3 regions of the uncultured Enterovirga sp. genome follow, and region 3 is predicted to be linked to each of the others. Evidence: predicted binding sites of a transcription regulator. Region 3 holds the regulator's gene; each other region holds the start of a gene.
What was found. Region 3 encodes LexA, which represses DNA repair genes until DNA is damaged. Its sites were predicted from a motif close to TGTTCNNNNTGTGTTCNG; they were not measured.

Region 1 (5,074 bases), on a different contig from region 3:
CGGTCATCGGTGATCCTTGGTTCGGGTTGACCTCGCAACCCGACCCTACCGGGGATCGTCGATGACCACCGCGAAGCCGACCGCCCGCTACGGCGCTATGGAGGGCGCGCGGGCGGTCGGCTCCGCTGCCGGCGAGCTACGCCGTCACCAGGGACATGACCGTCGTAGCCGTTCCACCATGGCGTCGAACATGCCTGTGTCGTCACCCGCCATCCTGTCCATGGCGACCATGCGCTCGACGACGACCCCGTCGGCCGGCGCGTGCCGCCGCCCACGAGCCCCATTCCGTCGGAACTCGCGCCAGGTCGCCTCGTAAAGACGGCGCTCGGGCGCCTGCTCCTCAAGGCTGGAGCCCGGGCGGCTCGCACAGCAGCATGCAGCGCCGTAGACGGCCGGATCGAGCCCGATCAGAGGGACCCAGTCGTCCAGCAACCGACCGTACTGACGGGTGGTCAGGTGACCGCCTGGGCGGCTCACGTGCGTAGCGATTAGCCCCTAGCGTGAACGATGTGGTAGGCAGGGCTGCGCAAGATCGAAGGTGCGATTATCGTCGTGATGTGCCGGAACGCGCGGTTTGCAGGACACGGGTCTTCCAGTCGGGCGGTCGAGGGGCTAGCTCCGGCTGAGCGCGGGAGTGCATTGCACGGCCTGCATTCATGTTCTTGAGCGCCGGCAAACCCGGTGTGTTCCTGCCTATGAGGCGCTAAGTCCCCTTATGCTCACCACCAGCAAACGAGACGAGTTCCACTTTCTAGAACTGCGGTTGACGAACGTGCGCTCGTTCGGTGGTGAGCAGGTGTTCGATTTCCGCTCCTCTGAAGGAAAGGCGTCACGCTGGTGCGTGATCCTAGGAGAGAACGGCGTCGGCAAGACCACTGCGATGCAAGCCCTAGCAATGATGCGGCCTGCGCCGGCATTCGAGCGCGGCCAGGACGGACAGGTAATACACCTAGAACCCAAAAACGACGAGCTTCCTGACCCGGACTGGATTGAGCCGGATGTGTTCGACTACCAAAATCAGCAGCTCTTGAACCTCATTCGGCAAGGGGGGGCAGAGGTGGCTGCTAGCATGACTGTCACCCTCGTCGGTCCAGCCGGCGAGCAAGTGACCATCGGCTTCGACAGCGTGTCTCGGGATGAAAAGCTCGCCTCGGCCGAACCGCGGCCGCAGAAGCGCGCGCTCAACGGTAAGGGACCGCTCATAATTGGGTACGGTGCGTCAAGGCACACGGGCACGCGCAATCTCGTTTCCATTGCCGACCAGCGGCCCACAGAGAGCCTGTTCGACGATCTTGTAGAACTCGTTGACGCCGAGGAAGTGCTTGAACAGTTTTATCGTGAAGAGCTCGCTGCTCGGGACGAGAAGCGCGACGAGGAAGCCGAAAAGTACAAGCGTATCCGCACCGAGATCATCGAAGTAGTTCGCGCGATGACGCCGGATCTGCAGGCCATTAACGCAGGCGCGCGTAAGAGTATTTCATTCCAAACGCTGTCGGCGAAGGTTGGGTTGTCCGGACTGAGCCTCGGCTACCGGGTCGTCGTCTCGTGGATCGTGGACCTGGCTTGGCGGTTGTATCATCTGAGGCCCGACGGTCTCAGCCCATTTAAGGAGCACGCAATTGTTATCGTCGACGAGGTCGACCTCCACTTACATCCGAGGTGGCAGCGTGAGATCCGCCACAAGCTGCTCGCACATTTTCCGAACGTGCAGTTTATCGTTACGACGCATAGCCCGATCGTTGCCCAGGAAGCTGTAGCCAGCGGCGACCCAGTTGCTGTCGTACGTTGGAACGGCACAGCGGCTGAAGTTATCAACGATCCGCTACCTCATCAGCCCTGGCGCTACGATGAAATCCTCGGCAGCGCCGCCTTTGGGTTTGCCAGCGGTCAAGATGTGCGATCATCAGAACTCCTCGTCGAGCGTGAGCGACTACTCCGCAAGCACAACCTTGATCTTACCGAACGAGCTCGGCTGACGACGCTGAATGGTATCGCGCACAGCATCGAGACTGGCGACACTCCATACGACGCGGCTTTCGACAAATTGATGGAGCGCGTCGTCGAATTGGAGAAGCAACTTGCGGATCGGCGGTGATCAGGGTCGTGAAGGGCGAAGCGCCCGAAACGCTTAAGCGCCTTGGCCCGAAGTGGGTCAAAGCTCACTCGGAGGCGTTCGACGCCGAGCCGAAGGAATTTCTTTCGGGCAAGCGTACCATGGCCATCGCCTCACACGTCTACGGCGCCGCTGAGGTGAGGAACGCGCTCGCAAAAGCGCAGCACGGTAAATGTTGCTTCTGCGAGGTCGAGATCGAACATCCTTATATGCAGCGCCACGTCGAGCATTGGCGTCCGAAGGGAGCTGTCAAACAGGATGCAGCAGAGCCCGAACTATATCCCGGCTATTATTGGCTTGCGTACGAATGGGACAACTTGTTTTTGGCGTGCGTGGTATGCAACAGTTCGTACAAGAGTACCTGCTTTCCCCTCGCCGATCAATCTAATCGCGCCCGGAGCCATCACGATAGCGTGGATCTGGAGATACCCTTGCTGCTCAAGCCAGACGCGAACGATCCGGACGAACACTTGACCTGGGAGGACGATCAACCCCGGGGCACGTCCGCGTTGGGATGGCGGACAATCGAGGTGGCGGGCCTAATTAGGAAGGACGATGTCAAGCGCACACGCAGGTTCCTTGAGCTCAAGCGCGCCTACGATCGCTTAATCAAAATCACAGATAGCGGCGATCCCACAGTGCAGCAGATTGCCAAGGACTACAGAGATCTGCTGCACAAATCGGTGCTGGCTTCCAGTCCTTTTAGCGCTATGGCGAAGGCGTTCTTGGCGTCGCGGGCTCCCGTCCCATAAGACCAGTGTACGAACGCCGACACGATTGTGCAGCGCGGAAATTGTTCAGATGAACAGGCGCATAAATACTTTGGGCAACAGTGTAAGTATTATAGGTTCTCCCTTGCGTGCCGGCTCTCGGCGTTTTGGTTTGGCCAAGCGCCTTATCAGGAGGCTGGCGTCCGGGTGAGCTGACGTTGATTTGCGAGGATAGTCCCGTGTCCGACCCGCTTCGATGAAAACTGTTTCCGATCGTTCAGGGAGACCGAGAATATCGAAAAGCATAGCTCATTCTTAATGTAGGCGTAGACCGCCCTACATGATCAATATTTGTCGTTTCGCGTCAGGCCCGCAAAGGTAAGAGATTTGTAACTTCCGATCTTTGTAGGGTGACATGTCTTGATATTGAGGCGGCATGGGCTTGAGGACAGCGCCCTCCCACATGATTTCCTCGACACACGGGAAGCATAAAGACCTAAACCTCCCGTTTTTATCGCTAGCCCTAGCGTCATGCATCTGCTATGATCCAGAAGTTTTCCGGGAGCTACGACCATGGAGATGGGTGCCGAGGATCCGGGGTGCGTCGCGCGGGAGCGTGACAATGAAGCACCGGAAGAGCTTCGGCTCGATAGCGTGACCCTCGACCGACTGATGGCGGAAGTCCGTAACGAGGACACGGTCGAGGCGCACGCCTATAACCGAATGCACAATCGCCATAATCGCTGACGGCGGGCGACCGTCAATGGTCACCGTCGACACCGTCCTGCTGAAGCTCGCCAGCCGCTGCAATCTCGATTGCCACTATTGTTATGTTTACAACATGGGCGACGAAGGATGGCTGGCGCAGCCCAAGCGCATGTCGCCCGAAGTGATCGACAGCGCCGTCGCGCAGCTGTCGTTGCTCGCTTCTTCGCAGGACGTTCCGTTCAGCGTCGTGTTCCACGGCGGGGAGCCCCTCCTGATAGGAGCGGAGCGTTTCGACGTCGTTTGCGCGGCGCTGCGGGGGGCCTTGCCGCCGACATGCGGGCTACACCTACAGACCAACGGCCTCCTGCTCTCCGACGCCGTTCTGCGCACGTGCATGGAACATGACGTTGGCGTCTCGATCAGCCTGGATGGTCCGGCCGCCGTACATGACAGGCACCGCCCGGACAGGCGAGGCGCTGGATCGCACTCGCGCGTCATGGAGGCAGTCCGGCGCCTATCCGAACACCCGGCCGGTAGCCGTCTTTTTACGGGCGTGCTGGCGGTTGTAGACCTCGCGTCGGATCCCGGCGAGGTCTATTCGTTCCTGAAGTCGACGGGCGCACCCAGCATGGACTTCCTGTATCGGGATGGCAACCATGACGAGGTCCCGGTGGGGAAGGCCAGCCCGCTTTCGACCGAGTACGGCGATTGGATGTGCCGGCTGTTGGACGTCTACCTTGCGGATCGAAGGCCGGTGCCGATCCGCGTGCTGGACGACATGCTCAAGCTGCTTATGGGCGGCATTTCGCGGAAGGAGGGCGTCGGCCTTGACGCTTACGGCATACTCGTCGTGGACACAGACGGGAGCGTAAGAAAGAACGACACGCTCAAGAGCGCGTTCGGCGCCGCCGATCGGTTCGCGTCCGGCTGGTCGGTCACGACCCATGATCTTAGGCAGGTGGTCGCCTCAAAGGAGTTTGCGGTCTACCACCACGCCCAGCGGCCGTCCTCGCCGGTCTGCCTGTCCTGCCCGGACCTGCGGGTCTGCGGGGGAGGGATGCCGGCTCACCGGTGGCGGTCGGAAACGGGTTTCGTCAACCCGAGCGTGTTCTGCGCGGATCAAAGGCTCCTGATCGACGCCATGCGAGACATCCTGTCCCGCCGCATGCTCGCCGCATGACACTGCCATCCTTCGACAAGGTCCGCAGTTCCACCGACCCATTTCCGCACTTCCGTGTCGGCGGCATCCTGCAAGACGATGAGGCGGACCGCGCATTGCACTGGTTGCGAACGTCGGCTCCATGGGCGCTCCGCGTCGAGAGTTTCTACGAGCAGCACGAGTTCTCCCTCATTACTTCGGAGCTCGGGCCCGAGATAGTTGATTTGGCGTCGCCGGAGTTCATTACGTCGGTCCGCTCTGAACTGCGGCGGCAGTTCGACGTGAAGGACGAGCTGGAGCTCGTTGACGTCGGCGCCCACCGGCTCACCTCGGGACAGACGATCCGCATCCACAACGATTTCCTTGAAGGTCGGGAATCTCACC
Region 2 (5,074 bases), on a different contig from region 3:
CTGAAATGCGCGCGGTCCGCCAGGTCGATCGGCGGGACGGGAAAGGCGCGGGAGAAGTTCACGACCCGGCCATCGTCCCCGACCAGGCTGATGGCGTTGAGCTGCGGCAGCCCGGAGACGCGGGCCCGCAGGGCGTCGTGGGTGCGCCGGTCGGACTTCTGCCTGCGGAAATCGTCAGGGGTCTCGATGCCCTCGGCCTTGAGCTCGTCGAGGACGCTGCCGAGGACGAGATCGACGCTCTGCAACGTGCGAGTGGCGGCTTCCGCCAGGACGGTGTTCAGATTGGCGAGGCCGCGGCGGGCGTCCTTCATCTCCCGCGCGCGCATCTCCAGCACGAGCAGGACGGTGGCGAGAAGGACGAGGCCGAAAACGACCGTCCCGACGGCCAGGACCGTCCGGAGCGGCCGGCTGGTGCGCCACCTCTCGACCCAGGTCCCGATGACCGTCATCGGGCTGCCACCGCTGGGACGGCGCGACCCGATCAGGTCCGTCGCCATCTGCCCCCCAGGAGGTTTACCTCCTGCCTCCTTGAATTCAGCGACAATCGTAGCCGGCCTGTGCCGAACAGGGAAGCTGAGCTGGGAGCGGCGTCAGGCCGCGACCGTCCGGCGATCGATATGCGACCGGTAGGAGATCGCCTCCGCCAGGTGGATACGCCGCACCAGCCTCTCGCCGTCGAGATCGGCCAGCGTGCGGGCCACCTTGAGGATTCGGTGGAAGCCTCGGGCCGAGAGCCGCATCGCGTCCGCGGCCTCACGGATCAGCCGCATCCCGTCCTCATCGGGCTTGGCGACCTCCTCCAGGACCGAGCCGGGGCAGGCGGCATTGCTGGTGACGCCATCGAGCCCGAGCGCGAGGTAGCGCCGTGCGCCGATCTCGCGCGCACGGGCCACCCGGGCCGCGACCTCGGTCGAGCCTTCCGAGGCCGGTGGCAGGATCAGGTCGGCGGCGGTGACGGCCGGGACCTCGATCGCGAGATCGATGCGGTCGAGAAGCGGGCCCGAGATGCGGGAGGCATATTGCGCCATGCAGCGGTCGTTCGGCTGGCGGCGGCAGGCATAGCCGGGCTCCGTCGCGTGGCCGCACCGGCATGGGTTCATGGCGGCCACGAGCTGCACCCGCGCCGGGTAGGTCGTGCGGTGGTTGGCGCGCGCGATCATCACCGAACCGGTCTCGAGCGGCTGCCGCAGCGCGTCGAGGACGCCGGGCTGGAACTCGGGCAGCTCGTCCAGGAAGAGCACGCCGTGATGGGCGAGCGAGATCTCGCCCGGCTTCGCATTGATGCCGCCGCCGACGAGCGCCGCCATCGAGGCGGAATGGTGCGGCGCCCGGAACGGCCGCCGGCTCGACAGCGCCCCATTCGCCAGCAGGCCGGCGACGGATTGCACCATCGAGATTTCGAGGAGCTCCTGCGGGCGGAGCGGCGGCAGGATCGAGGGCAGCCGGGCAGCCAGCATCGACTTCCCGGCTCCCGGCGGCCCCGACATCAGGAGGTTGTGGCCGCCGGCCGCCGCGATCTCGAGCGTGCGCTTGGCGCTTTCCTGTCCGCGGATGTCGCGCAGGTCCGGCAGCGGGCCCGAGGCCGGCGCCACGGCTGGTTCGGGACGGGCGAGCACCTGGTCGCCCTTGAAGTGGTTCGCGAGCTGGATGAGCGAGCGCGGCGCCAGGATGTCGGCGTCGCGCGAGGCCCAGGCGGCCTCGGGGCCGCAGGCGGCCGGGCAGATCAGCCCATGACCCCGGCCATTGGCGGCGATCGCGGCCGGGAGGACGCCCGCCACCGCCGTGATCGATCCGTCGAGCGCAAGTTCGCCCAGCACCGTGTAGCCCGCGAGCGCGTCCGACGGGATCGCCCCGATCGCCGCCATGATGCCGAGCGCGATCGGCAAGTCGTAATGCGAGCCCTCCTTCGGAAGGTCGGCCGGCGCGAGGTTCACGGTGATGCGCTTCGCCGGCAGGGCGAGGCCCGAGGCGAGCAGCGCCGCCCGCACCCGCTCCTTCGACTCGCCCACGGCCTTGTCCGGCAGGCCCACGAGCACGAAGGCCACATTGCCGGCCGAGATCTGCACCTGAACGTCGACCTCGCGCCCCTCGATTCCCTCGAAGGCGACGGTTGAGACGCGTGTGACCATGAGGGGGTTCCGGCAGCCGCACGCCAGAGTGTCGCGCGGGACCGGGCCCGTCAAGAACAAGCCGTGAACGAGGAGAGCAGGCGAATTCGTGCTGGATTGGAGGCGTCACGGAGAGACGGTGGAGCCATCCCAGGCCAGAACGGCACCGCTGTCCCGGGGCGTCGCGGCCTCGATCACCTCGAGCAGCCGGTCGGCGGCATCGTCCGGGGTGAACAAATGCTCGGCCGGAACGCCCGCCTGAAATGGACGGCTCAGCCCGGTATCGACCGTGCCCGGATGAAGCCCGATGCAGATCGCGTCCGGCCGGCTGCGCGCGAGTTCCACGGCGAGCGTGCGGATGAGCTGGTTCAGCGCCGCCTTGGAGGCCCGGTACCCGTACCAGCCGCCCAGGCGGTTGTCCCCGATTGACCCGACCCGGGCCGAGAGCGCCGCGAACACGGCCTTGCCGCCACGGGGCATGAGGGGCAGCAGGTGCTTGGCCACGAGCGCCGGCCCGATCGCGTTGACCCGGAAGCTCTCTGCGAGCCGGTCGGCATCGAGCTCGCGCCATGCCTTTTCGGGACGGAGCTCAGGCCCGTGGAGGAGCCCCGTCGCGACGATCGTGAGGCCGACCGGAATGCCCGCCGCGCCAATCCGGGCGGCGGTCGCCGCGATGCTGGCCTCGTTCGTGATGTCGAGCGTGCCGGCTCGGGTGCCGGGCCCGAGATCGGTGCCGCTCCTCGACAGGACATGGACCACCTCGAATCCAGCCTTCCGGACGAGATGGGAGACCAAGGCCCGCCCGATGCCCCCGGAGGCACCGACCACCACGGCACAGGACGGCGGAACGATGCTGAGGGTCATGGAGGCGAAGGCATCTCTGCAAGCCCGCCTTTGCACCGACGATCATTGCCCGGGACGGGCGAAATCCGACATGACGGCGAGAGAGGATCTATCCCATGCAACTCACCGGCATTCATCACCTCACCGCGATCACGGCCAGGCCCGCCGACAATCACGGCTTCTATACCGGCACGCTCGGGATGCGGCTCGTGAAGAAGACCGTGAACCAGGACGACGTCTCGGCCTACCATCTGTTCTACGCGGATGGAGAGGCCTCGCCCGGTTCGGACCTCACCTTCTTCGACTTCCGGGTCAGGCCGGAGCGGCGCGGCACCCACAGCATCACCCGGACGGGGCTCCGGGTCGCGGGCGAGGCGAGCCTGCGCTGGTGGGCCGAGAGGCTCGCATCCGAGGAGGTCCGGCACGGCGCCATCCACGAGCGCGACGGGCGGCTGACGCTCGACTTCGAGGATGCGGAAGGCCAGCGCCTCGCCCTCATCGACGATGGCGGCGCGGGTGACGCCTATGCCTGGGCGAAGAGCAGCGTGCCGGCCGAACACCAGATCCGAGGGCTCGGCCCGATCACGATGAGCGTGCCGAAAAGCGCCCCCACCGACATGGTCCTGCGCGATCTGATGGGGATGCGGCAGGTGCGCGACTATGACGGTCCGGATGCCACGAAGACGCTCGTCTACGAGATAGGGGATGGCGGGCCCGCGGCGGAACTCCACGTCGCGATCGAACCGGGCCTGCCGGTCGCGGAACAGGGCGCCGGCGCCGTGCACCACGTTGCCTTCCGGATCCCGGATCAGGATTACGGCGCCTGGGCGGACCGGCTCAAATCCGTCCGGAACCGGGTGCCGTCGAGCGGGCCGGTGGACCGCTTCTACTTCCGGAGCCTTTATTTCCGGGAGCCGAACGGCATCCTGTTCGAGATCGCGACCGACGGCCCAGGCTTCGCGGCCGACGAGCCCAAGGAGACGCTGGGCGAGCGGCTCGCGTTGCCGCCCTTCCTCGAACCCCGTCGGGCCGAGATCGAACGGGGCCTGAAGCCGCTCGCGACGATCCCGTAGGGGTCAGCCGACCACGTCGGTCGAGGGCCGATCGCTGCCCGGCGCCGTCTCATCGTGCCACCGGCCCTTTTCGTCCTGGTACTGGATCGCCTCCGTCTCGCCGGGCGCACGCTGCTCCTGCGCGACACGGTCCGCCGCCGCCCGCGCCGCGTCGTGGCTCGGGAAGGTCTCGGAAAACACGTCGCCGAGCTTGTAGGCCCAACCGCCGTCATGCTCGACGACCTTGTATGTCACGTCCGTCATGGCGATCCTCCCGGGTTGCGCGGTCTGAACGATGGGCGGGGACGCCGGTTCCGGTCTGGCGGTCAGGCGTCGCGCTTCAATCGGTACAGCGCCTCAAGAGCCTGGCGGGGCGTGAGTTCGTCGGGGTCGATCGCGGCCAGCGTCTCCCGGAGCGGGTCGGGAGGCGGGGGCGAAGCGGGCGGGTTCGTGGCCGGGCGCGCGGCCGCGAAGAGGGGCAGGTCGTCGAGGAGCGCGGCTTTCGGGCGCTCGCGGTCGCTGCGTTCGAGCTCGGTCAGGATCACCTTCGCGCGCGCCACCACGGCGGGAGGCAGGCCCGCGAGGCGGGCGACCTGGAGGCCGTAGCTCCGGTCGGCGGCGCCCGGCACGACCTCGTGCAGGAAGACGACGTCGCCCTCCCATTCCGTCACCCGCAAGGTCGCGTTCGAGAGGCGGGGGAGCCGGTCGGCGAGCGCCGTCAGCTCGTGGTAATGCGTGGCGAAGAGCGCGCGGCAGCGGTTTTGCTCGTGCAGATGCTCGATCGCCGCCCAGGCGATCGACAGCCCGTCGAAGGTCGCGGTGCCGCGTCCGATTTCGTCGAGGATGACCAGCGAGCGCTCGGTCGCCTGGTTCAGGATCGCGGCCGTCTCGACCATCTCGACCATGAAGGTCGAGCGACCGCGGGCGAGGTCGTCCGCCGCGCCGACGCGCGAGAACAGCCGGTCGACGATCCCGATCCGGGCCGAGCGGGCCGGCACGTAGGCGCCGATCTGGGCCAGGATCGCGATCAGCGCGGCCTGGCGCAGATAGGTCGACTTACCGCCCATATTC
Region 3 (5,074 bases):
TCCAGCAGGAGATCGACCGGCGCAGGCTCTTTCCCTGGATCGCGGTCGCCTACGGGCTCGGGATCGTGCTGGCCTTCGCGGCGGACGGCGCGGTTTCGGTCTGGCCTCCGCTCGCGGCCGGGGCAGGCTTCGCCTGCGGGGCGTATCTCGCCCGCCACCGCTTCGGCCGCATGATCGTCTTCGTGGCGCTGACTGCCGTCTTCTTCGGGTCCGCGGCCGCGCTCGTCCGCACCGAGATGGTGGCTGCTCCGGTCCTCGACCGGCTCCACGTCGGACGGCTCGAGGGGTTCATCGAGACGGTCGAGGAGCGCGCCTCCGGCGGCGGCCGGCTCGTGATCCGGACGGCGAAGCTCGAGCGTCGGGAGGGCGGGCAGGTCCCGTCCAGCGTGCGCGTGACGGTCCGGGCGGTCGCGGGCCTGGCGCCGGGCGATTACGTGGGTGGAACGGTCCGGCTCTTGCCGCCGCCGGAAGCGGCGCGCCCGGGCGGCTACGACTTCGCCCGCGACGCCTATTTCCGCGGGATCGGCGCGGTCGGCTCGGCCTCGGGCCGTCTTGTGAGGATCGAGCCGCCCCCGTTCGCGCCCGACCTGTCCTTGCGGAGCGCGGCCCTGATCGACCGGGCCCGGAACGCGCTCACGGCCAGGATCGTCGAGGCGATCGGCGGGCAGGCCGGCGCCGTCTCGGCCGCGCTCGTCACCGGCAAGCGCGGCCTCATCGACGAACGCACGAACGACATCCTGCGGGCGGCCGGAATCTACCATGTCGTGTCGATCTCCGGCCTGCACATGGTGCTGGCCGCAGGCCTCTTCTTCGCCGCGACGCGCGCGCTCCTGGCGCTCTCGCCGGCGCTGGCGCTTGGCTGGCCGATCAAGAAGATCGCGGCGATCGTCGGCATGGCGGGCGCGACGGCCTATTGCATCTTCTCCGGCTCGGAGGTCGCGACCGAGCGCTCGCTCGTCATGATCCTCGTCATGCAGGGCGCGATCCTGTTCGACCGGCCGGCGCTGTCGCTCCGCAACCTCGCCATCTCGGCGATCCTCGTCCTGACGCGGGAGCCCGAGGCGCTGCTCGGACCGAGCTTCCAGATGTCCTACGCGGCGGTCGCGGGCCTGATCGCCTTCGCCGAGGCGGCGCGTCGGGTCCGCCCCGCGGCGGAGGCGGGCGACCCGCTTCGTCGGGCGGCACTCTGGGTCGGCATGACGCTCGCCGGCATCCTGGGCACGACGCTCGTCGCGACGCTCGCGACCGGGCCGTTCGGAACCTTCCACTTCCAGAATGTCCAACCCTACGGGCTGATCGGCAACGCCGCGACCCTGCCCCTCGTGTCCTTCGCCGTGATGCCGGCCGCCGTGATCGGCGTGGTCGCGCTCCCCTTCGGCCTTGACCGTCCGATCTGGGCGGCCATGGGCTATGCCACGGACGGCGTGCTCCGCCTGTCGGAATGGGTCGCGGGTTTCGCCGGTTCGACGCTGGTGGTGCCGGCCTTCGGGGCGGGCGCGCTCTCGCTCTTGGCCTTCGCGCTGCTCGTCGCGACGCTCTGTGGTTCGGCGCTCCGGCTTCTCGCGGGCCTTCCCTTCATTCTGGGCGTGGCGCTCGCCTCCGCTGCGCCGCGCCCGGACATCTACGTGGCCCGGGACGGGTCGGGCGCCGCGGTCCGGGGCCGGGACGGCCGGCTCGCGCTCCTGGGGCGGGTCCCGGCCTTCACGGCCGAGCAATGGCTCAAGGCCGATGGCGATGCGCGCCGGGCCGCGGATGCCTCGCTCAAGGCCGGACCGCGCTGTGACCGGATCGGCTGCACGATCGAGATGCGGGACGGCCGGATCGTCTCGCATCTCCTCGACCGGCGCGGTTTTGCCGAGGATTGCGGCCGTGCCGCCGTCGTCCTCTCCCACCTTCAGGCACCGCCGGACTGCGCCGCGCCCACCCTGGTCGACCGCGCCTTCCTGGCCGGACACGGAGCGACGACCCTGTTCGCGACGTCGTCGGGGTTCCGGCTCGAGACCACCCGCCGCCCTGGCGAGAGCCGGCCATGGCTCGCCCGCAAAGCCTCCGCGAGGCCGGCCGCCGCCATCGCATCCGCCTCGCCGCCGCCGGGCAGGCCCGCCTCACGTCCTGCTCCGGCGGAGGAGGCGGTGCCGGACCTCCCGGATGCCGATGCGGAGCCTTGAGGCACTCGCACCGGGAGGACGGGCGCGCCGCTCGGCCGTCAGTACCGCCTGACGAGACTCACGAGCTTGCCCTGGATGCGGACGCGGTCGGGGCCGAGCACGCGCGTCTCGTAGGCCGGGTTCGCGGCTTCGAGCGCGATGGAGGATCCGCGCCGGCGAAAACGCTTCAGCGTCGCCTCCTCGTCGTCGATCAGCGCGACGATGATGTCGCCGGTCAGCGCGTCGTCCTGGCGTTTGATGACGACCGTGTCGCCGTCGAGAATGCCGGCATCGATCATCGAATCGCCCCGCACCTCGAGCGCATAATGTTCGCCCGACGCGAGGAAGTCCGGCGAGAGCGTGATCGAATGCGAGCGGTTCTGCAGGGCGGAGACCGGCGTGCCGGCCGCGATGCGGCCCATGACCGGGATCGAAACGGCCTTGCCGCCGTCGGGAACGCCGCCCGGAGCGGCCGCCGGCGTCGTACGGGCTCGCCCGAAATTGCCCTCGACGACGCTCGGGCTGAATTTCGGCCTGGCGGTCGTCTCAGGCATGCGCAGGACTTCGAGCGCCCGCGCCCGGTTCGGTAGCCGCTTGATGAAGCCGCGCTCCTCGAGAGCGGTGATCAGCCGGTGGATGCCCGATTTCGACTTCAGGTCGAGCGCCTCCTTCATTTCGTCGAAGGAGGGCGGCACGCCGGATTCGGAGAGGCGCGCGTGAATGAAGCGCAGCAACTCGTTCTGCTTGCGGGTCAGCATCGTCGCGCTCCTGCTCGAACGACTCGGGTGAGAAACAAAGCATGAACGGCGTAACCGTTCTGCTAATGTTCCACAAGCGGCGATGTGGACTTTCGGACCTACTCTTCCGCTCTACTCGGCCGGCGCGATCGCGGGATCGGCTTTCGCCCAGAGTTCGGGGCGAAGCTCCTCGGGCCGATCCGGGAAGAAGAGGGCGCACAGGAAGGTGACGGTCGCGACCCCGGCAAGGACCAGGGTCGCCGAGGTGAGGCTGCCCGTGCGTTCGTGCAGGAACCCGATGAGCGGGGCTGCCACGGCGCTGCCGAGGAAACCCATGAAGAAGCGCACCGAATAGAGCTTCGCCCGCAGCGGTGGCGCGACGTAGCGGGCGGTCATCGTCTCGTTCACGGTGACTTGCCCGAAGATCACCGCGGCCGCGACCCCGGCTAGCGGCAGGACCAGCCAGCCCTGCGCGAAGGAGAGCGCGGCGAGGGTCGGGGCGAGGACGAGGGCCAGCGGCAGGAAGAGGCGTTTCAGCGTCGTGCGGTCGATGAGCCGTCCGACCGTGAACTGGGTCGCGGCGCCGCACAGCGTGACCGCGAAGGCCAGGATTCCGACGATCGGGATCAGGTTCGCGTCGCCGGCGAGCCGCTCCTGCATCAGCTTCGGCAGGAGAAGCGTGAAGGCGTTGAAGACGAGGCCCGAGACGACCGCGATCGCGAGCAGCGTCGCGACGGCGCGCCGGACGAGGGGCGCCGGGATCACCGGGAAGGGCGTCGCGGAAGGATGGGCGGCGTGGTCGTATTCCGGCACCCCAATCCAGAGGAGGCCGAGCCCGATGCACACGATGCCGGGCACCATGAAGGCGACCTGCCAGCCGTAGCGCTGGGCGAGGAAGGCCGTGACGACCGGCGCAAGGGCGACGCCGAAATTGCCGAAGACGCCGTTCGTGCCGATTGAGCGGCCGGGTCGCTCGCCCGCCGCCTCGACCAGCATCGCGGTCCCGATCGGGTGATAGATCGCCGCGAAGAGCCCGGCCGAGCCGAGTGCCAGCGCGAGGAGGAGGGGGGTCGCCGCGAAGCCGGCCGCGATCAACGACAGGCCGGTGCCGAAACAGAAGGCCAGCATCAGCGCGTGGCGCCCGATTCGGGCGGCGAGCCATCCCTGCGGGAGCGAGGCGACCCCGTAGAGGACGAACATGCCGGTCGCGAGCGCGAGCACCGGCCCGTAATCGGGCCCGAAGGCGCCGCCGGGCCGGGCCATCACCAGCACCGCCGTCGGCAGGATCAGCAGGCTGTAATGGGTGAGGAGATGCGCGGCGTTGACGAAGACGATTTGCCGGCGGGCCGAGCTCGCCATGATGGAGCCTCCGCGAGGATCGTGAGCCGCCCCGGCACTAGACGAAGGTCGCGCGAGCGTCCAGCACGGCCTGAAGGGCGCCTCAGGCGGCGCTTCGGGCTTCGCCGGTCGTGCCCGGCGCCTTCGCTCCACCTTCCAGGACGCGCTCGATATAAATGCGCCGGACCACGACCATGACCACGGCGAGGAGCGGGGTGGCGACCAGGATGCCGGCAACCCCGAACAGCGTCCCCATCCCGAACAGCACCACGATCAGCAGGACGGGCGGGATGTCGACCTGCGATTTCTGCACGATCGGCTGCAGGACGTTGTTCTCGACCTGCTGCACGCCGACCAGCAGGCCGAGCGTCCAGAGCGCCGTGGTGGTGTCGGCCGCGAGCGCGATCAGGATCGCCGGGACGGCGGACAGGATCGGTCCGAGATAAGGGATGAATTCGAGAAGGCCGGCCAGGAGCCCGAGCACGAGCGCGTAGGGCACGCCGATGGCCCAGAGGCCGAGCGCGACCATGGCTCCGATGAAGGCCATGAGGATGAGTTGCGCCCCCAGCCACGACACGATCGTGCTTTCGAGCTCGTCCAGGAGTTCGTCCGCGAACGCGCGGTGCCGCACGGGGACGAGCCGCACGAAGCCGCGCCGGTAGAGGTCGGGTTCGAGGGCGAGGAAGATCGCCGCCCCGAGGACGAGGCCCGCATAGCCGAGCGAGCCCGAGATGCCGGCGAGGATGCGGCCGGCATGGCCCATGGCCTCGCTCGGCTCCGGCAGACTGAGCCCGGACGAGATCTGGCCCCAGAGGGATTCGAGCCAGGGATGGTCGCCGAGGCGACGCTGGA

Region 1: yhhA (YhhA family cyclophane-containing RiPP) is a predicted target of LexA. The motif match lies at 3,367-3,384, and genes of this name have one in related genera.
Region 2: ACFE87_RS05820 (YifB family Mg chelatase-like AAA ATPase) is a predicted target of LexA. The motif match lies at 2,182-2,199, and genes of this name have one in related genera.

Annotation. Positions count from the first base shown of each region.
Region 1 is NZ_CAXTAZ010000006.1:10,849-15,922, reverse strand. Features, by position in the region: partial or broken gene ACFE87_RS04905 (IS256 family transposase) at 1-7, opposite strand, end outside; gene ACFE87_RS04900 (hypothetical protein) at 145-477, opposite strand; gene ACFE87_RS04895 (AAA family ATPase) at 716-2,095, shown strand; gene ACFE87_RS04890 (hypothetical protein) at 2,092-2,865, shown strand; gene yhhA (YhhA family cyclophane-containing RiPP) at 3,397-3,570, shown strand; gene yhhB (cyclophane-forming radical SAM/SPASM peptide maturase YhhB) at 3,587-4,711, shown strand; gene yhhC (cyclophane-containing peptide 2OG-Fe(II) oxygenase YhhC) at 4,708-5,074, shown strand, end outside.
Region 2 is NZ_CAXTAZ010000007.1:84,993-90,066, forward strand. Features, by position in the region: gene ACFE87_RS05815 (ATP-binding protein) at 1-449, opposite strand, end outside; gene ACFE87_RS05820 (YifB family Mg chelatase-like AAA ATPase) at 591-2,129, opposite strand; gene ACFE87_RS05825 (SDR family NAD(P)-dependent oxidoreductase) at 2,235-2,972, opposite strand; gene ACFE87_RS05830 (ring-cleaving dioxygenase) at 3,068-4,024, shown strand; gene ACFE87_RS05835 (DUF2188 domain-containing protein) at 4,028-4,267, opposite strand; gene mutS (DNA mismatch repair protein MutS) at 4,330-5,074, opposite strand, start outside.
Region 3 is NZ_CAXTAZ010000033.1:31,713-36,786, reverse strand. Features, by position in the region: gene ACFE87_RS16095 (ComEC/Rec2 family competence protein) at 1-2,168, shown strand, start outside; gene lexA (transcriptional repressor LexA) at 2,207-2,905, opposite strand; gene ACFE87_RS16085 (MFS transporter) at 3,017-4,243, opposite strand; gene ACFE87_RS16080 (AI-2E family transporter) at 4,326-5,074, opposite strand, start outside.